DNA from 2 places in the Shewanella spartinae genome. Region 1 is predicted to be linked to the other one. Evidence: riboswitches for the same ligand, from Rfam matches in the RefSeq annotation. Region 1 holds a riboswitch; the other holds the start of a gene.
What was found. A riboswitch is a leader RNA that binds a small molecule or an ion and turns the genes downstream of it on or off. The one in region 1 is predicted to bind thiamine pyrophosphate.
Positions count from the first base shown of each region.

Region 2: linked by a shared signal. The riboswitch ahead of thiC (phosphomethylpyrimidine synthase ThiC) and the one ahead of K0I31_RS08955 (TonB-dependent receptor) in region 1 are both predicted to bind thiamine pyrophosphate.

Region 1 covers NZ_CP080418.1:1,985,353-1,993,216, reverse strand. The annotation lists gene K0I31_RS08955 (TonB-dependent receptor) at 1-2,062, opposite strand, end outside; TPP riboswitch at 2,135-2,255, opposite strand; gene K0I31_RS08950 (YcfL family putative periplasmic lipoprotein) at 2,384-2,773, opposite strand; gene K0I31_RS08945 (PaaI family thioesterase) at 2,805-3,269, opposite strand; gene K0I31_RS08940 (PaaI family thioesterase) at 3,266-3,763, opposite strand; gene hinT (purine nucleoside phosphoramidase) at 3,794-4,144, opposite strand; gene K0I31_RS08930 (hypothetical protein) at 4,404-4,955, opposite strand; gene K0I31_RS08925 (CsgG/HfaB family protein) at 5,186-6,034, opposite strand; gene K0I31_RS08920 (curli assembly protein CsgF) at 6,037-6,456, opposite strand; gene K0I31_RS08915 (curli production assembly/transport protein CsgE) at 6,471-6,938, opposite strand; gene K0I31_RS08910 (LuxR C-terminal-related transcriptional regulator) at 6,935-7,561, opposite strand.
Region 2 covers NZ_CP080418.1:2,455,258-2,463,121, forward strand. The annotation lists gene thiS (sulfur carrier protein ThiS) at 1-150, opposite strand, end outside; gene K0I31_RS10970 (HesA/MoeB/ThiF family protein) at 140-988, opposite strand; gene K0I31_RS10975 (bifunctional hydroxymethylpyrimidine kinase/phosphomethylpyrimidine kinase) at 975-2,684, opposite strand; gene thiC (phosphomethylpyrimidine synthase ThiC) at 2,687-4,708, opposite strand; TPP riboswitch at 4,889-4,987, opposite strand; gene K0I31_RS10985 (hypothetical protein) at 5,134-6,003, opposite strand; gene trhA (PAQR family membrane homeostasis protein TrhA) at 6,572-7,282, shown strand; gene K0I31_RS10995 (DTW domain-containing protein) at 7,256-7,807, opposite strand.

The DNA.
Region 1 (7,864 bases):
TATCCGGCTCGTTACCGAAATAGAAGCCGCGCACGCCATACTTCTCATCAAACAGATTGCGTCCCCAGAGATAAGCCGACCAGGTCTCTGTCTCGTAGCCGACACGGGCATTGAAGATAGTATAGGGCTCTGACTTAGAGTCGTTACTGTCTGAGTAGTAGAACTCGCTCTTACCGCTCGTAGTTAGGTTGGCAAACCAGCCCAGATCGCTACGATAGGTCGCCCCGGCGCTATAGGTAAGATTAGGCGAGTGCGCCAGCTCGCGGCCAGTGAGATCCACCAATCCACCGTACTTATCCTGGTAGGCGTAATCGCCGTAGGCGGTCTCTAGCCAGCCCAGTGTGCCGTATAACTTAATATTATCAGTGGCATACCAGTTGGCTTCCAGCTCGGCGCCATAGTTGTGAGAGCTACCGGCATTTTCGACGTAGAGGATGAACTTCTGTGGCTCGTCAGGGTTTTGCTGTGAGGCAGAGACCTGCTGATCGCGTCTGTCCATGTAAAACAGCGAGAAGTGTGTGGTCGCGTCGCCACCTAGCCACTCCGACTTGAGGCCCAGCTCATAGTTGTACAGAGTCTCTGCCTGGAACTCCTTCTTATCGCTCAGTGAAGCCGGCAGCGACATGTTAAAGCCACCCGCCTTATAGCCACGGGCGATACGGGCATAAGCCTGTTGACCTGGACTGAGTGTCTTGCTCAGGGCAATATGACCGCCCCACATGTTCTCTGAGGGCTCGAAGGCATCTTTATCCGAGTCGCTGTAGTCGCTCTCACGGCGCTCCAAACGGGCACCCACTGACAACGCATAACCATTGCCTAAGTCGCTGTCTAACTGGGCAAAAACTGCCAAGTTAGTCGCTTCATATTCGGCCAGGAGTCTATCTTCCCAGCCGTTATAGACTTCGAGCGTGTCGTTGTCTTCGGTGAGTCTCAGACCATAGACGCCCACCAACCAGTCGGTGCTGCCATCGAAGATACGCCCCGCCTCGGTAGAGCTCAGACGAAACTCCTGAGACAGCGTGGTTCTGTCACCCAGCTTGTTCCAGGTGTAGTCGTACTGACAAGGTTCACCTTCGCAGCTGCGGGCCGCCCAAAACTCTGGGTTGGCCCAGTCGCCGTCGTAGCCGTGGTGAGTATCACTCTGAGCCATTGAGCTTAGTGAGACCAGCTCGAAGCTGTCGGCGCCTGAGTAAGTCAACTTAAGCGAGCCACCCGTGGTGCGCTGCTTGTCGACACCCGGCTCATCTGTGAGGGTATCGAAACCGTTGTTGTCCAATGTCCAGGCATCGTAGCCGTTGTTAAAGTCGGCGTGCATCAGGCTGAGATCGGCCACCAAATCGTCAGTGGCATACCAGCGCAGCTTAATGCGACCGGTAAATTCATCTCTGCCGTTAGTGTCGTCGCGGCCCAGGTAAAGGTTGTCGCGATAGCCGTTCTGCTCATGTTGCTGCAGCGATACGCGGTACAAGAGCTTGCCCGAATCACTCAATGGACCTGAGCTGAAGCCGCTATAGGTGCGCAGGTTATCGTCACCCAGTTGCAGCTCGGCGCCATGCTCGAATACCGAGGTAGGATCGTTACTCTTAAGATAGATAAGACCGGCTAAGGCGTTGGCGCCATAGCGCGTGCCCTGTGGCCCGCGAAGCACCTCGACCTGCTGCAGATCATACATGCTGGAGATCATCCCAAGGCCCGACATGTCGATGTCGTCTATGATGTAGCCAACCGAAGAGTTAGGTGCGCCCTGATACTCCTCCTGCTCGCCCACACCGCGGATCTGGAAATATTTGGCCCGCGAGCTACCGCCAGACCAGTTAAAATTGGCAATGCCGTTGAGTACGTCTTCAAAGTGCTGGGCGCCCTCGTCCTCGATCTGCTGTTGATCTATGACGCTGATGCTAGAGGGCATCTTGTCCAGGCTAGACTGGCGAAAATCGGAGGTGACGACTATCACTTCCATCTCGTCGTTGGCTGGCGGCGTATCGCTCGCCATCAGGCTGGTATGAGTTAACGCCGCCGCAACGGCAAGGGCGATGGGTGAATAAGATTTTAATGTAAACATAGGACCTCAAATCAATATTGAGATCCGGCACTTAAGAAAGCGAGAAAGAATGCACAGACAGATTGTATTAAATCTAGTGATGTGGCCCATTCCTACGCCGGTATTAGCCGGATCAGGTTCTAAGGGTTTGTCCCGCGGACATCTCAGTCAATCGCTAAGCTATGGCTTGGCGTTAACACCCCTTGGCGAGGCCGATTATACATGACTCATACAAAGAGTTGACATATTTAACGCAATATTTGCGCGTGATCCATAAAAAAACGCCAGCATTGCTGACGTTTTCATCAAATCATTCGCTCGACTCATTCCTGAATGCGATTTTTAATTGGAGATGGCCTCGCGCACATAGAGTTCACAACGCACCGCGGTGGCATTTGGGGACAGCGCCGTCACCTGCATCTGCTGTTTGCCGTGAAGCTTAAGGGACTTCCAACTCACCCCCTCATCCTCTACCGTCGCGCCATTGACATCATACCAGGTGAACTTATATTGCAGGCGCTGATCCTTTGGTGACTTACTGATGATGGTGCCGCGCGCCCGCAGGAAACCCGCCTCGGCTTGGGTGGTCACCGCGCTGACATCCACATCTGAGTGGAAGGAGCCGTTATCGACCCGCACCTCACCGGTGGAGCTGGTCATGATGCCGCCGGTATGGGGCGCACAGGCGCTCAGTCCCAGCAACAAGCAGCCTAACACTAATCCTTTGTTCATCACTATTCTCCTTACGCTTACACCTTAATGTCTATTCAATCAGAAAATGAGCGCGGGCGGTGGCAATCAAGGCCTTACGGTTGGTTTGCCAGCAGTTGATGTTTACGTTCGCCACGCGGCGTCCCTGACGGGTGATCTTACACTCGGCGAAGCTATCTCTATGGTGGCCCGCCCTCAGGTAATCAATTGAGAAATCGACAATTTTTGGCACTTTGGTGGTCTGCATAAAAACCATCAGCTGCACGATCGCCGACATTTCCATGAACCCGGCGATCACCCCGCCATGAATGGCCGGCAGGGTTGGGTTACCGATATTCTCATCTTTCTTCGGTAGCTGAAACACCAGCTCGTCGCCGAAGCGCGCCACCTGCATGCCGATAAACTTAGCATAAGGAACATGCGCCAGCAGGTGACCAAAATCGTTAAGCTCCGTGGCCTTCTTGACGATATCTTTAACGTTTAATGCCTGATTGGCTTCTGGCGTGACCATGATCATTTCCCCTCTCCCATCAAGGCCTGTCTGAAGGCGTCACCCACCATCTCGGGGCTGATACGCATGAAAGAGCCCACCGCATGGGCGATAGGATCGTCGATAGAATCCTGATAGGCGATGGCGCGGGTAAAGGCCACGCTCGAGGAGAGCTTGTAACACTCGGCGAACCCATAGACGCTCTTGTTGGGCTCGGCAGGTTTCATGTAGTCGACCCGCAGATCCAGCGTCGGCGACAACTCCAGCGACTTGTACTTATCGAAGATATTGCAGACCACGGCAGTGCCGCAGGCGGTGTCCATCAGGGTGGTGATCACCCCGCCATGTATCACGCCTGTGTCTGGGTAACCGATAAGCTCACTGCTATAGGGCAGCTCGATCAGCACATGCTGCTCGCTGGCTTCGAGCACACTGAGCCCAAGTCGGCGACACTGCACTAGCTGACCGACGAAGCGGGTCGCCAAGTCTGTCAGCGGGAAAAAATCAGGGTTTGTCTTCATTACTCTACACAGTCCAAGAATCGTCTGGGATTAACGCGACACTAGCGGCCCCAGGAAATCACCGCCTAACAGGTGCATATGGATATGGAAGACTTCCTGACCACCATGCTTATTGCAGTTCATGATGAGACGATACCCATCCTCTGCGATGCCTGCTTCATCGGCCAGCTTGGCCGCTACCGTCATCATGCGGCCCAAGGCCTTCTCGTCCGATGCCTTGACATCGTTAACCGTCGGGATCAGGTGATTGGGGATGATCAGAATATGGGTTGGCGCCTTAGGCTGAATGTCTCGAAAGGCGGTGACCAGTTCATCTTGGTACAGGATGTCGGCGGGAATTTCGCGTCTAATTATTTTACTGAAAATGGTCTCTTCGGCCATTGCACTATCCTCGATATGACGTTAATCCTGTCAGTATACTCACAAATAAGCTGTTTGTGATCCATCATATAAATAAAGGAGTTAACTCAAACAACGAGTGATGATTTTTTAGCTCGGAGAATGAAAGAGCCCACCTGAATAACCAAGTGGGCCCTATGACAAGTGGGCACTATGAAAAGTGGGCGCAATGAGAGTAGGCAGCGTAATTAGCGGCACGGCACTGAACACGGGCGCTCACCACATCGATGTTAGCGACTATTTAATCGAATGCTAATCTATCGCTGTTCATCTTATCTTGCTGTTTGAGCTGCTTGAGATCCTCGCGCTCGGCTTCGATCTGCAGTAGCTTGGGCGCCTTGAATGTCAGCTTGAGATAGGCATCTTGGCGGGTCTTGGCCACCTGCTCTAGCGCCACATTGGTGCCATCGTCGGTAAAGCCATACCAGCGCTTGCCGTAGCAGCTACCCTGCAACACACATTTATAAGAGCTCATCTCACTGCCAATGAACTCTGTGGTCTGATAACCCGAATCGATCAGCGATTGCTTAATAAAATTGAAATCTTCTTTATAGTCATCATCATACAGTCCATAATTTCTGCTTGTCATGATGACTTTTAGTAGCCCATGTTGCCTATCGGCAAAAAGCACATAATCCTTGGCTAAAGATAAAGACTTAGGTAATACATGGGTTTCTACCCTAAGTTCATCTCCCTGGCGTTTGACCTCGCCATACTGGCTGACATCTTCACCCCAATCAAGCCCGAAAGGCGCCATTCCATGTGCATAAAGTGGCGCTAACACTACTAACAATGCTAACTTCTTCATCGTACCTATTCAGCAAGTCAAAAACTTGACGAATTCTACCCTATTGGGCTGCGACACGAAACCAAACTCAATTAAAAACCTATAAAAAATAAAAGGTTAACCAAGGTTAACCTTAAGTAACATAGATGTTAAATTTGAACCCACCGAGATCATACAAAAGTGCTAAGCGCTATGCATACATGCATAGCAAAGTATGACACAAAGCAAAAACAGCCTTAGCTTTGATTGATTTTTGCTCGCACCCTGGCCTCGGAATGGGCTTCTAACCAATATTTTTGTAACACTGGACTGCGCAGACCACTGGGCTGATCGGCTAAATTCCAAGCACCTTTCCAGATCCCATCGGCAATCATATGCACCACCGCACTTTCGATGGCAGATGCTACACACAGACTCACAGGCTCGTTTGAGGTATAGCCAAGTTCGGATTCAAGCAGCTCCTGGGCATCGATAAACTTAAACACCCCAGCGGTGATCTCTTTGGACAAGATAGACTTAGTAGTGGTCACGCTACTCAATAAGCGTCCGGTGCGAATATCCACCGCCCTCAGGTTGACTGTCACTGTATCGACACGAAACTGAGTTGCCGCCCCAATGCCTAGGTAGCGGGCACCGGCGCCACCGGTTCTAACATTGGTATCATAGGCGACTATGCCACCTTCCATCAGGATCTGCGCCGAATTCAGCTGAGGCAGCTTGTTGGCATCGCCGTTAAGCCCGGCCCTGACAATCTTGCGTTCGGTAAGTAGATTCTGTAGCCCCTCACGCTCGACGGGAATAAACCAGCTGGAATCATTCAACGCCTGGGCGAGAAAAGCGGTGCCACTCTGGGGCACGGCGGTAGAAAAGTTACTCGACGGAATTGGCTTATATTGACCTGTCTGATCGCGAAAATCATACACGGCGGCCAGCATCACCCCTTGGGGCGCTGGCAGGTTGATGAGATCATAGTAACTCTCGCCCTTGGGCATCAGACTCGAAGAGGCTTGCACCTGTTCAAGTTCACTGGTGCTAGAACAGGCCGAGAGAAATAACAGGCCAGCGGCCATCAACAAAGGTTTCATCGTTAGCCACCCACACTCGAACTGTCGCTCAACCCACCAACTTCGATCACCGTGGTTTCGCCGGTTAACAGGTCGGTAATATGCACCAGTAGCATGCCATCTTCGTTGACCACTTGGATCTCGAAGTCCGTGGTCTTGAGATAGCCCTCACCGCCATTGGCCGCATCGTTAAAGAGTTGGCTCATCAGACGAGACTCAAGGGAACTTGCCATGCGCTCGAGGGCACTGGGGGGCGTATAACCTGAGCCGCCCTTATGATCGTTCTGCGCCGAGGCATTCGCCAGCAGGTAGGAGCCATTGAGATAACTGCCACCAAAATTGGGGTTTACTGGGGTATAGATAAGCTGCGTCGCCTGAGAGCTCAGGCTGAACGTAGCCGCCAATAGCAGGGCTATCGGTCGAAAAGACTTAGCTTGATTCATTGAAAATGTCCCTATTAGAATTCATCAGGCGCTAAATCGGGATCCAACCACTGAGCCCAGCTAGCCTGTTTCTTGTTTTGCTTCAATATACTGTCGACGCGCCTGGCCACCTGCTCCGCCAGCTTATCCAACTGCCGGCTCGCCGGTGACACCACAGTCACAAAGATAGGTTTGCGATTGTGTAACACGCTGATCTTGCTACCACTTCGCGCAGTAGCTAGCTCGACAATACTCAGTCCACCGTGCTCCGTCATGCCGCCGATATCTCGATAGGCGGCGACAAATTCACGATAAAATCTGTGTCCGACGCGGGTCATCGCGCGGTTGAGGATCAGTCCATCGATGAGATCAGACTCCAGCCTGGGCGGTGCGTCACTCGTGCTCTGCGCCGCCAGCTTGCTGCCTTCATCGACATCGGGCCCCTGACAATAAACAGGAGCCGAGAAGGCCGCTAACAGGAGCAAGCGGCCCAGGTATTTCACTGCTGAACCTCATGCAGATGAGTCTGTGCCCAGGCAATAGCCTGTCCACGACTTGAGACACCAATCTTTCTAAACACACGATAGAGATGCGTCTTGATGGTGCTCTCGCTGACAAACAACTGATTGGCAATATCCACGTTGGTGCTACCCGAGAGTAATGCCTGCAGCACCTCTCGCTCACGAATCGTCAGGTTATCGGCTCCGTCGAGCTGCTCCTGATCCGCAGAAGCCGACAACAAAGCATGTGGGATCACCGTCTGGCCGCGTAGCACATTGGCTAAGGCCTTGCCTATATGCTCAAGGGAAGCATCGCCATAAAAGACGGCGGCGGTAATGGGGGAAATTAAGAATCTTGCATCTATCTGTTTCGGATAGTGCAAGAATACCACGCGGGCGCTGTGGCGCTTCTCGATCTGCTTTTGTACCTGGTAGGCACGCTGCACATCTATGGTGGCGAGATCGATAACGACCAAAGAGTAATTCCCTTCACTCATAGTCACTTCAACACTCTCGGGGGTGACCTTAGCCAGTTTAACCAGAAACTCCTGGGGCCAACGCGTCTCCAACAGATCAATCAACAGTTGCGATCGCGATACCACTACCCAATTTATCACTTTGAACATCCTGCTCACTCCATGTCGCTAGTTATAAGCGTATTCCATTAAACCGACACATATAATAACAACTATAGAATTAAAAATAACATCTTAATTGCGCCAATTTTATCAAGCCCTACCAGAATATCTGTTTGAGGTGAGATCCCTTCACCTTATCTTTCACCGCCTTACTGCTAAGGAAGGTGCGAATAAGTCCCGTGCTTGCTCTGCGTGTGCTTAAAGTGGATAGATGCAAGGCACAGTTTGCAGCGAGTGGCCCTAGTCCTTCGCAAGCAGTGTAACGCAGCAAATACCGCTGTAAGCCTCGCT
Region 2 (7,864 bases), 470 kb from region 1:
CCACAGAGACTTTGGAACCACCTCACCTGCCCGCACCAGCGCCACGCTATCCAGGGTGATCTGCTGGTCCTCCAGCATAGACAGCAGACTCGCATTGGCTGGCACCTGTATTAACTGACCATTTAAACTTAAGCTGATCTCACTCATCATTTTCTCCTAAGGCCGATGAACAGGCTGTCTCACCACGTGCCGCATAAGCCTTTTCATTCGATTCTTTAATTTCCGCGCAGACCGCGCATTTGGGATCCCGGCGCAGCGCGAATTTCTGGATTTCGCCGGTTAAACCATCGAATCTGTGCAACCAGCCCAGGCCCGGTAACCCCAGCAATAGCTTTATCGCCAGCAGCGCCTGCATCGACGCCATAGTGCCCACCATGGGCCCAAGTATGCCGATGGTGCTGCAGCTCTCGCTCACCTTAAGCTCTGCCGGAAACAGGCAGTGATAGCAGCCGCAATCCGGGGATTTGCTCAGATCAAACGCCATCAACTGACCGGCAAAGTGGGCCGCAGCCGCCACCACGGTAGGCGTGCTCAGCGCCACACAGGCGGCATTAATATGCTGGCGCGTGGCGAAGTTGTCGCTGCAATCGAGCACCAGATCCACACCTGAAAGCAGAGACTCGGCGTTATCGCCATCCAGACGCACAATCTTGGCCGCTATCTGATAAAAAGCTGATACCTGACTGTTTTGAGTCTTGCCTTTTTCTACCAGCCTGTCTCTGGCGACTTCCGCCTTGTACTGGCCGCAATCGTCATGGGAAAACAGCAGCTGCCTGGGCAGGTTACTCAGCTCCACCTTGTCATCATCGATCAGGATCAGGCGGCAGATCCCCGCCGCGCTCAGATACTGGGCGCAGAGCTGTCCCAAGCCGCCAAGCCCCACGATGGCGACACTTACTTCCATCAGCCTTTGCTGGCCCAGTTCGCCGACCTCGGGCAACATGATCTGCCGTGAATATTGGATAAACGTCTTATCATCGAGGGACATAGGCTTTCTCCCACGTCTTGGCAAGCTGTGTATAGGCCTCGCCCGGCGAGTCCGCCTGAGTCACCGCGCGCACCACGGCCACCGCCTCAACACCTGTTGCTTTAACCCCCTCCAAACGCGAAGCATCTATACCGCCGATGGCGACTCTGGGGCAATCGGGCGTCCAAAGCGCGACCATACGAGCAAGCGTACTCAGCCCCTGAGGATTGGAAGGCATAGATTTCGTCGGTGTGGGGAAGATATGCCCCAGCGCCAGATAGGATGGATTAAGCTGACAGGCCAGTGCCAACTCAAACACCCCATGGCTGGAGACGCCCAGGGCTATACCCGCCTCGGCGATCCTCTCGAGATCCACCTCAAATAGATCTTCCTGCCCAAGATGGATACCGAAGGCGCCATGCTTTAACGCCAGCTGCCAGTGATCGTTGATAAACACCTGCGCATCGTAATTACGCCCCAGCGCGATTGCCGCTTGGATCTGCGCTTCTAACGCGGCAGCGCCTTGGCCCTCTTCTTGTTTGCTCTCTTCTTGTTTGCTCTCTTCTTGATTGCTAGCTGCTTGGCCATCATCCTCAAGCTTGATCCTCAGCTGAGCCGTGCTTGCCCCGGCGGCCAACACCTGCTCCAAAGTATTCAGATTATCCACCACGGGATACACCCCAATGGGATGCTTAAGCCTTGGAAAACTCAGCGTCGAGGGGCTATCTGAAGCGCGATCTGAAGAACTTAACCAAGTGGTGCCAGCCAACTTTGTGATACGGGGAAGCGATACCAGGCCCGAAGGCCAGCCGCAGCGGGCTAAAGGCCCGGCACCGGCGCCCAAGGCCTTGGCCGACGCTATCCCTTGAGCGACATAAGTTTTAGCAAGCAGAACAGCATCGTGGAGCACCAGGCCCTGGGCCAGAAAACTGGCAATCGCCGATGACAGGGTGCAGCCGCTACCGTGGTGATTGGGGTTATCCACTCGCTCACCATTCAAGCGAAAGCTGGTGTGCTGGTGCTGCGGCGAGGTATGCGCCACCGCGTTACAGATAAAGAGATCTTCCGCCTTATTGCTGTGCCAGAGCGCGCCCTTGTCACCACCTGTGATCAGCAGATTACAGGCTAAACGCGTTGAAAGCGCACTTGCCTGACTTAACATCTCATCACTCGATCTCGCCTCGCTTCCCACTAACTTGCCAAACTCGCTGGCGTTCGGCGTCATCAGGGTAAGCTGCTTAGCGAAGGCGGTGAAATCCAACCCGGTAAGGTGCTTGGGCTCAGTTTTGAGCTCAGTTTTGGGGTGAGCGGAAGCCTGAACAGCAGGTTCGCCAGTAAAGGCATCGCCGCAGGAGGCCACCATCACGGGATCCAGAATAATCGGAATAGGCTGGCCATCATCCGTTTTCAGTGGCGCAATATGAGTCGCCAGCCAATCGGCGACAAGATTAATCTGACGCTGATTGGCAAGCAGCCCTATCTTGATCGCCTCGGGCGGCAGGTCTGCTAGCAAGGTATCGAGCTGAGCGAGCAAGATAGCCTCACTCACTGGCTCGACACCGTTAACCGCCACCGAATTTTGCGCGGTGACGCAGGTGATCACGCTGCAACCATGGCAGTCCAGATCCGCCATGGTCGCAAGATCCGCCTGAATGCCCGCACCGCCCCCGCTGTCTGAACCGGCAATGGTCCAGACGATAGGTTTTTTAGCGGACATGGCTACACCTCTTCTGCTTTTTCGAGAGCCGCACTTTCGAGAGAGGCGCTTTCAACGTCAGGGCTTTGCTTCACCGCGCTGTGATAGAGCTCGCTGCCACTTTGCTTAAACTGCGCCGACATCTGCGCCATTCCTTGCTGGATCTCCGCCTTTGGCGCGCTAGCAGTAACGTCAATCTGCTTAACCTCAACCTCCCTCACCTCAATCTCTCTCACCTCAATCGCTTGGGCCGCGGCGTATTCGCGCACCTCCTGGGTGATCTTCATCGAGCAGAACTTGGGGCCGCACATGGAACAGAAATGGGCTACCTTGGCCGACTCCTGCGGAAGTGATTCGTCGTGATACGCCCTGGCGGTGTCGGGATCCAATCCCAGGTTGTATTGATCTTCCCAGCGGAACTCGAACCTCGCCTTAGACAAGGCGTTGTCGCGGATCTGCGCGCCGGGATGGCCCTTGGCGACATCGCCGGCATGGGCGGCAATCTTATAGGCGATCAGCCCCTGCTTAACATCTTCCTTGTTTGGCAGACCAAGATGCTCCTTGGGCGTTACGTAGCAAAGCATGGCGCAGCCATACCAGGCGATCATCGCCGCCCCTATGCCAGAGGTGAAGTGATCATAGCCTGGAGCAATGTCGGTAGTCTGAGGGCCTAAGGTGTAAAACGGCGCTTCGTCACATAGCTCGAGCTGCTTTTCCATGTTCTCCTTAATCAGCTGCATCGGGATATGACCCGGCCCTTCTATGATGGTCTGCACGTCATACTGCCAGGCCTTCTTAACCAGCTCGCCTAAGGTTTCCAGCTCGGCAAACTGCGCCTCGTCGTTAGCATCGGCGATGGAGCCTGGACGCATGCCATCACCCAGCGAGAGGGAGACATCGTAGGCGGCGCACAGCTGGCAGATCTCATCGAAATGCTCATAGAGGAAGTTTTCCTTGTGATGAGAGAGGCACCACTTGGCCATGATGGAGCCACCGCGAGAGACGATGCCAGTGAGGCGCTTAGCCGTCATAGGCACATAACGCAGGAGGACACCGGCGTGAATGGTAAAGTAATCCACCCCCTGCTCCGCCTGCTCGATCAGGGTATCTCTGAAGATCTCCCAGGTAAGATCTTCGGCGACGCCATTGACCTTCTCCAGCGCCTGATAGATGGGCACAGTCCCGATGGGCACCGGCGAGTTACGTATGATCCACTCGCGGGTCTCGTGGATATAACGACCGGTCGAGAGATCCATCACGGTATCTGCGCCCCAACGGGTGGCCCACACCAGCTTCTCCACCTCCTCTTCGATAGAAGAGGTAACCGCCGAGTTACCTATGTTGGCGTTGACCTTCACCAGGAAATTACGGCCGATGATCATAGGTTCGGCCTCGGGGTGGTTGATGTTAAGCGGTAAGATTGCCCGGCCCGCCGCCAACTCCTGACGCACAAACTCTGGTGTGATGGGCTCACCTAGCTTGGCACCAAAACTCTCGCCCGGCGCGCGCTGATTGAGCACCTCTTCGCTCACTGTCTCGCGAGCCATATTCTCACGCAGGGCCACATACTCCATCTCTGGGGTGATGATGCCGCGTCTGGCGTAGTGCATCTGAGTCACTACTCTGCCTTCAAGGGCGCGTATTGGCTTGGGCAGCAGCTCAAATCTCAGATGATCCAGCCCCTCATCGGCCAGACGCTGCTGGGTAAAACCTGAGCTGACCTGCTCGAGTTCTTGGGTATCGCCACGCTCAGCGATCCACTCGCTGCGCAGCTTAACAAGACCACGACGCACATCGATATCGGCCTCGGGATCTGAATAGGGCCCGGCGCAGTCATAGACTGTGATGGGGGCATTCTTCTCATAGACAGGCGCCTCAGCCGTGCCGCCAATCAGGGTGTCTGACTGAAAGATCTGCCGCATGGCGACCTTGAGATCCGGCCTGCTGCCGCTTAGGTAAAATTTTTGCGAATTAGGGTGTTGTAAGGGTTTTAGGTTATCGATAAAGGCCTGGGCCTCTGCTCGCATTTCACGACGTGTTGACATAAGCAATCTCACTATAGGGTTAGATGAAGTTGCTTGTCTGGAGAAGTTTGGCGTTGAGGGCATTGAGCCGGGCCAGATAATGGCCTGATTCAAAAATATGCTGGGTGTCACTGGGATTTAACTCGCCAAATTTGCGGCGATTTTAATCCCATTGGCCGATAAAAAACGGCGGGACACTAAGGTCATATTATGCTTGTTTCCTTCGCAGGGACTAACCTGATCAGGTTCAACGGATCCCGAATAAACGGTCTCAGCCTAATGGCACTCCGACAAGAGGGGCTCAGTATAGACATAAGGGAGTGAGGGTGGCAAGCCCCTTTAAACTCTAGCTGAAATCAAATTAATCGAAACAAATAATAAAATAAAATCAATAAATTGTATAAAATAAAAGTATCATGGTAATTTAAGCCTGAAAATATATCACACTAGTTTTTATCTTTAATCTCTACTCCCATCATACTCAGATGCTTATCAAGGGAGTCTTTAATCGCCTGTTTCACCTTATCGCCACCACACTTAAAGGGGAAGCCTAAGTTTTCCCCGTGGGGGTTAATTGGTGTCGCCACACTCACCACGCGATAACAGGTATCCCCTATCTTGACGATGCGATTGGGATCCACCTTGCTGTCTAAGGTGATTGCCGTCTCATACTCGTTCTCCTTAGGTAGGGCTAACACCCTCATCTTGCCATTCATCTCGCTCATCGACTTTTTCTGGGTGGCCTTGTCGGCGGCGTGCTCGACTAGCTTATCCAGCTGTGCCTGCCTGTATCTCGCCATATAATCGCCAGTTGCAGCGCTTACCGCTCCCGAGTCTGCTGCCGCGCTGCTCTCCAGATTAAGACCTTTCGCACCATCGAAGGAGAATGCTTCATTCTCTTTCTGAGTATCAGCGGGAGCCTCGATTTTAGAGACGATGTTAGACTCGGATAGCTCAACTGCTGGCTCAAGGGCAGGATCAACACTTGCTTGGGTAACATTAGGCTGGAAACGAGTAACTTGAGTCGCTGACGCCCCCTTCTCAGGACTCGACTTAATCGGAGCGGCACTTTGCTGAGCAGAAACCGGCGCCAGATTGTCCTCTGTCACTTCAACACTTTGATTAAGCGTATCTTGCTTTGACGCGTTTTGATTTGACTGGCTCGTCAGCGGCGCGTTTACTGGTACCTCGGCAGGGCGAGATTTGGCCTTCATGGCGTCAAACTCTGCCTGAGTCAGCATATAGGCGCTGATGGCCTGCTTGTCTCGCTTAATTGATTCCTGAGCTAAATATGGCCCCTTAAACTGCCAACTCAATAAAGCCAGCAACACAAGGTGCGCCAGCAAGACGACCAAGAAGAGTGACAGATCTTTCCAGCCAATCCTTGCAGCTATAGCGATAGATAGTGGGCCTTCAAGAGGTGCGTTAGGAACAAGCTCCTTAAGCGAAAGTTCCTCAAGCGAAAGCTCCTTAACCAAAAGCTCCTCAGCATGAGCGCCTTGCCCGGCGTGCTCACTCGCCAAAGGCTCTCTCGCTAATGGAGCGTAGACGAGATGACAGAAGGCCAATTGCTCGACATCAATATCAGCATTAAGGTTTAGATTAAGATTGAGGTCAAGCCAGGAAGATTGACTATCCTTAGGGGGCACTCGCAATAGCAACTCATCCTTTCCTTAGGAAACTTAGCATTTTAGAGAAGAAGAGAAGCTATTAGTTCAATCAAGGATAGATAGTGGACAGCGTTAAATTTAAAAAATAATAAATTCAATTGCTAACAAAACAAAATCCAAATTAGGCGTACACATGTACGCCTAACTATTTCTTTTGTACCAGCATGCTGTTAGACTCACCATTAACGAGGTCTAACCAGTTTTAGAGAGTCTAATGCCACCACAATCCCTGCCCCCACAAACCATACAGCCCCAAGAGATCGGCCTGAATAGTCAGCCCAGCTTTGCTGCTACGGCCGCTCCCTATAGCCGCGCAGAAGAGCTGGCAAACGCCCTCAGCCATGGCCTGGGTGTGATTGCCGGTATTCTGGCGCTGGCGTTTTCACTGCATAAGGGATGGGACAGGCTCACCGATCTTCAACTTGGCGGATTGGCACTCTATTGTTTGAGCATCATACTCCTGTTTCTCTGCTCAACGCTCTATCACAGCGTCTCGGCACCTAAGTTAAAGCATAAACTCAAGATAGCCGATCACTGCGCCATCTATCTGTTGATCGCCGGCACCTACACGCCGCTGATGCAGATCCTGCTCGACAGTGTCGAGGCCGATGCCATTCTCATCGCCATCTGGGGTCTGGCCCTAGGCGGGATCCTGTTTAAGACGCTGTTTATTCACCGCTTCAAGATCTTTAGCCTAGTGCTCTATCTGGTGATGGGCTGGTTGTGTGTCATAGTGATGAAGCAGCTGCTTGCAGCCATGAGTCCACTAGGGTTTAAGCTCCTCTTGGCTGGCGGAATTTTTTACAGCGTCGGGGTGATCTTCTATGTGGGTAAACGCATTCCCTATAATCACGCCATCTGGCATCTGTTTGTCCTCGCAGGCGCCCTCAGCCACTTCCTATGCGTCTATCTGACGGTGATCTAACATAAAGAGATCAAACGCCTCATCGAGCTGCTGTGCCTCTTGGCTCATCCCTAAACTGTGCATCAGGCTAATGATGCACTCTATGGTGCACAGACCTTGAGATAATTGATTCCGCCTTAGGCGATAGCGTGACGGTTCGCTCTCCTGCAGCGTCAGCCTTCTCGCCGCTTGCAGATAGGGGCTCTGACGCATCATCTTTCTGGCCTCCTGCCAGGTGGCATCGAGAATGATCACCTGACGCATGCCCTGCTCCCCATCCTTTTTAAGCTGAAGTTGCTCGGGCGTGATAGCCTGATTCACGCTCGAGCCCATTCTCGAACCAGAGTCCGTCTCATCTGCATCGTACTCCTTTGGAAAGAGCAGCAGAGCTTCACCCGATTCACAGGCCTGTTTTAACGCCTCATCGGGCGTAACCCGTGACCAGGGCACACGGCGACACAGCTCAGGGAATGCGGCTAACGCCAGCTGGCCTGTGTTACTGGGACGATCGTACTCCCGCTCGTGCGTTAACAAGACAAACTTCACCCTTTCTCTCCCCGTCATTTTGCTGGTATTTGGAGCCTAAACTCACGCCTATCGTTA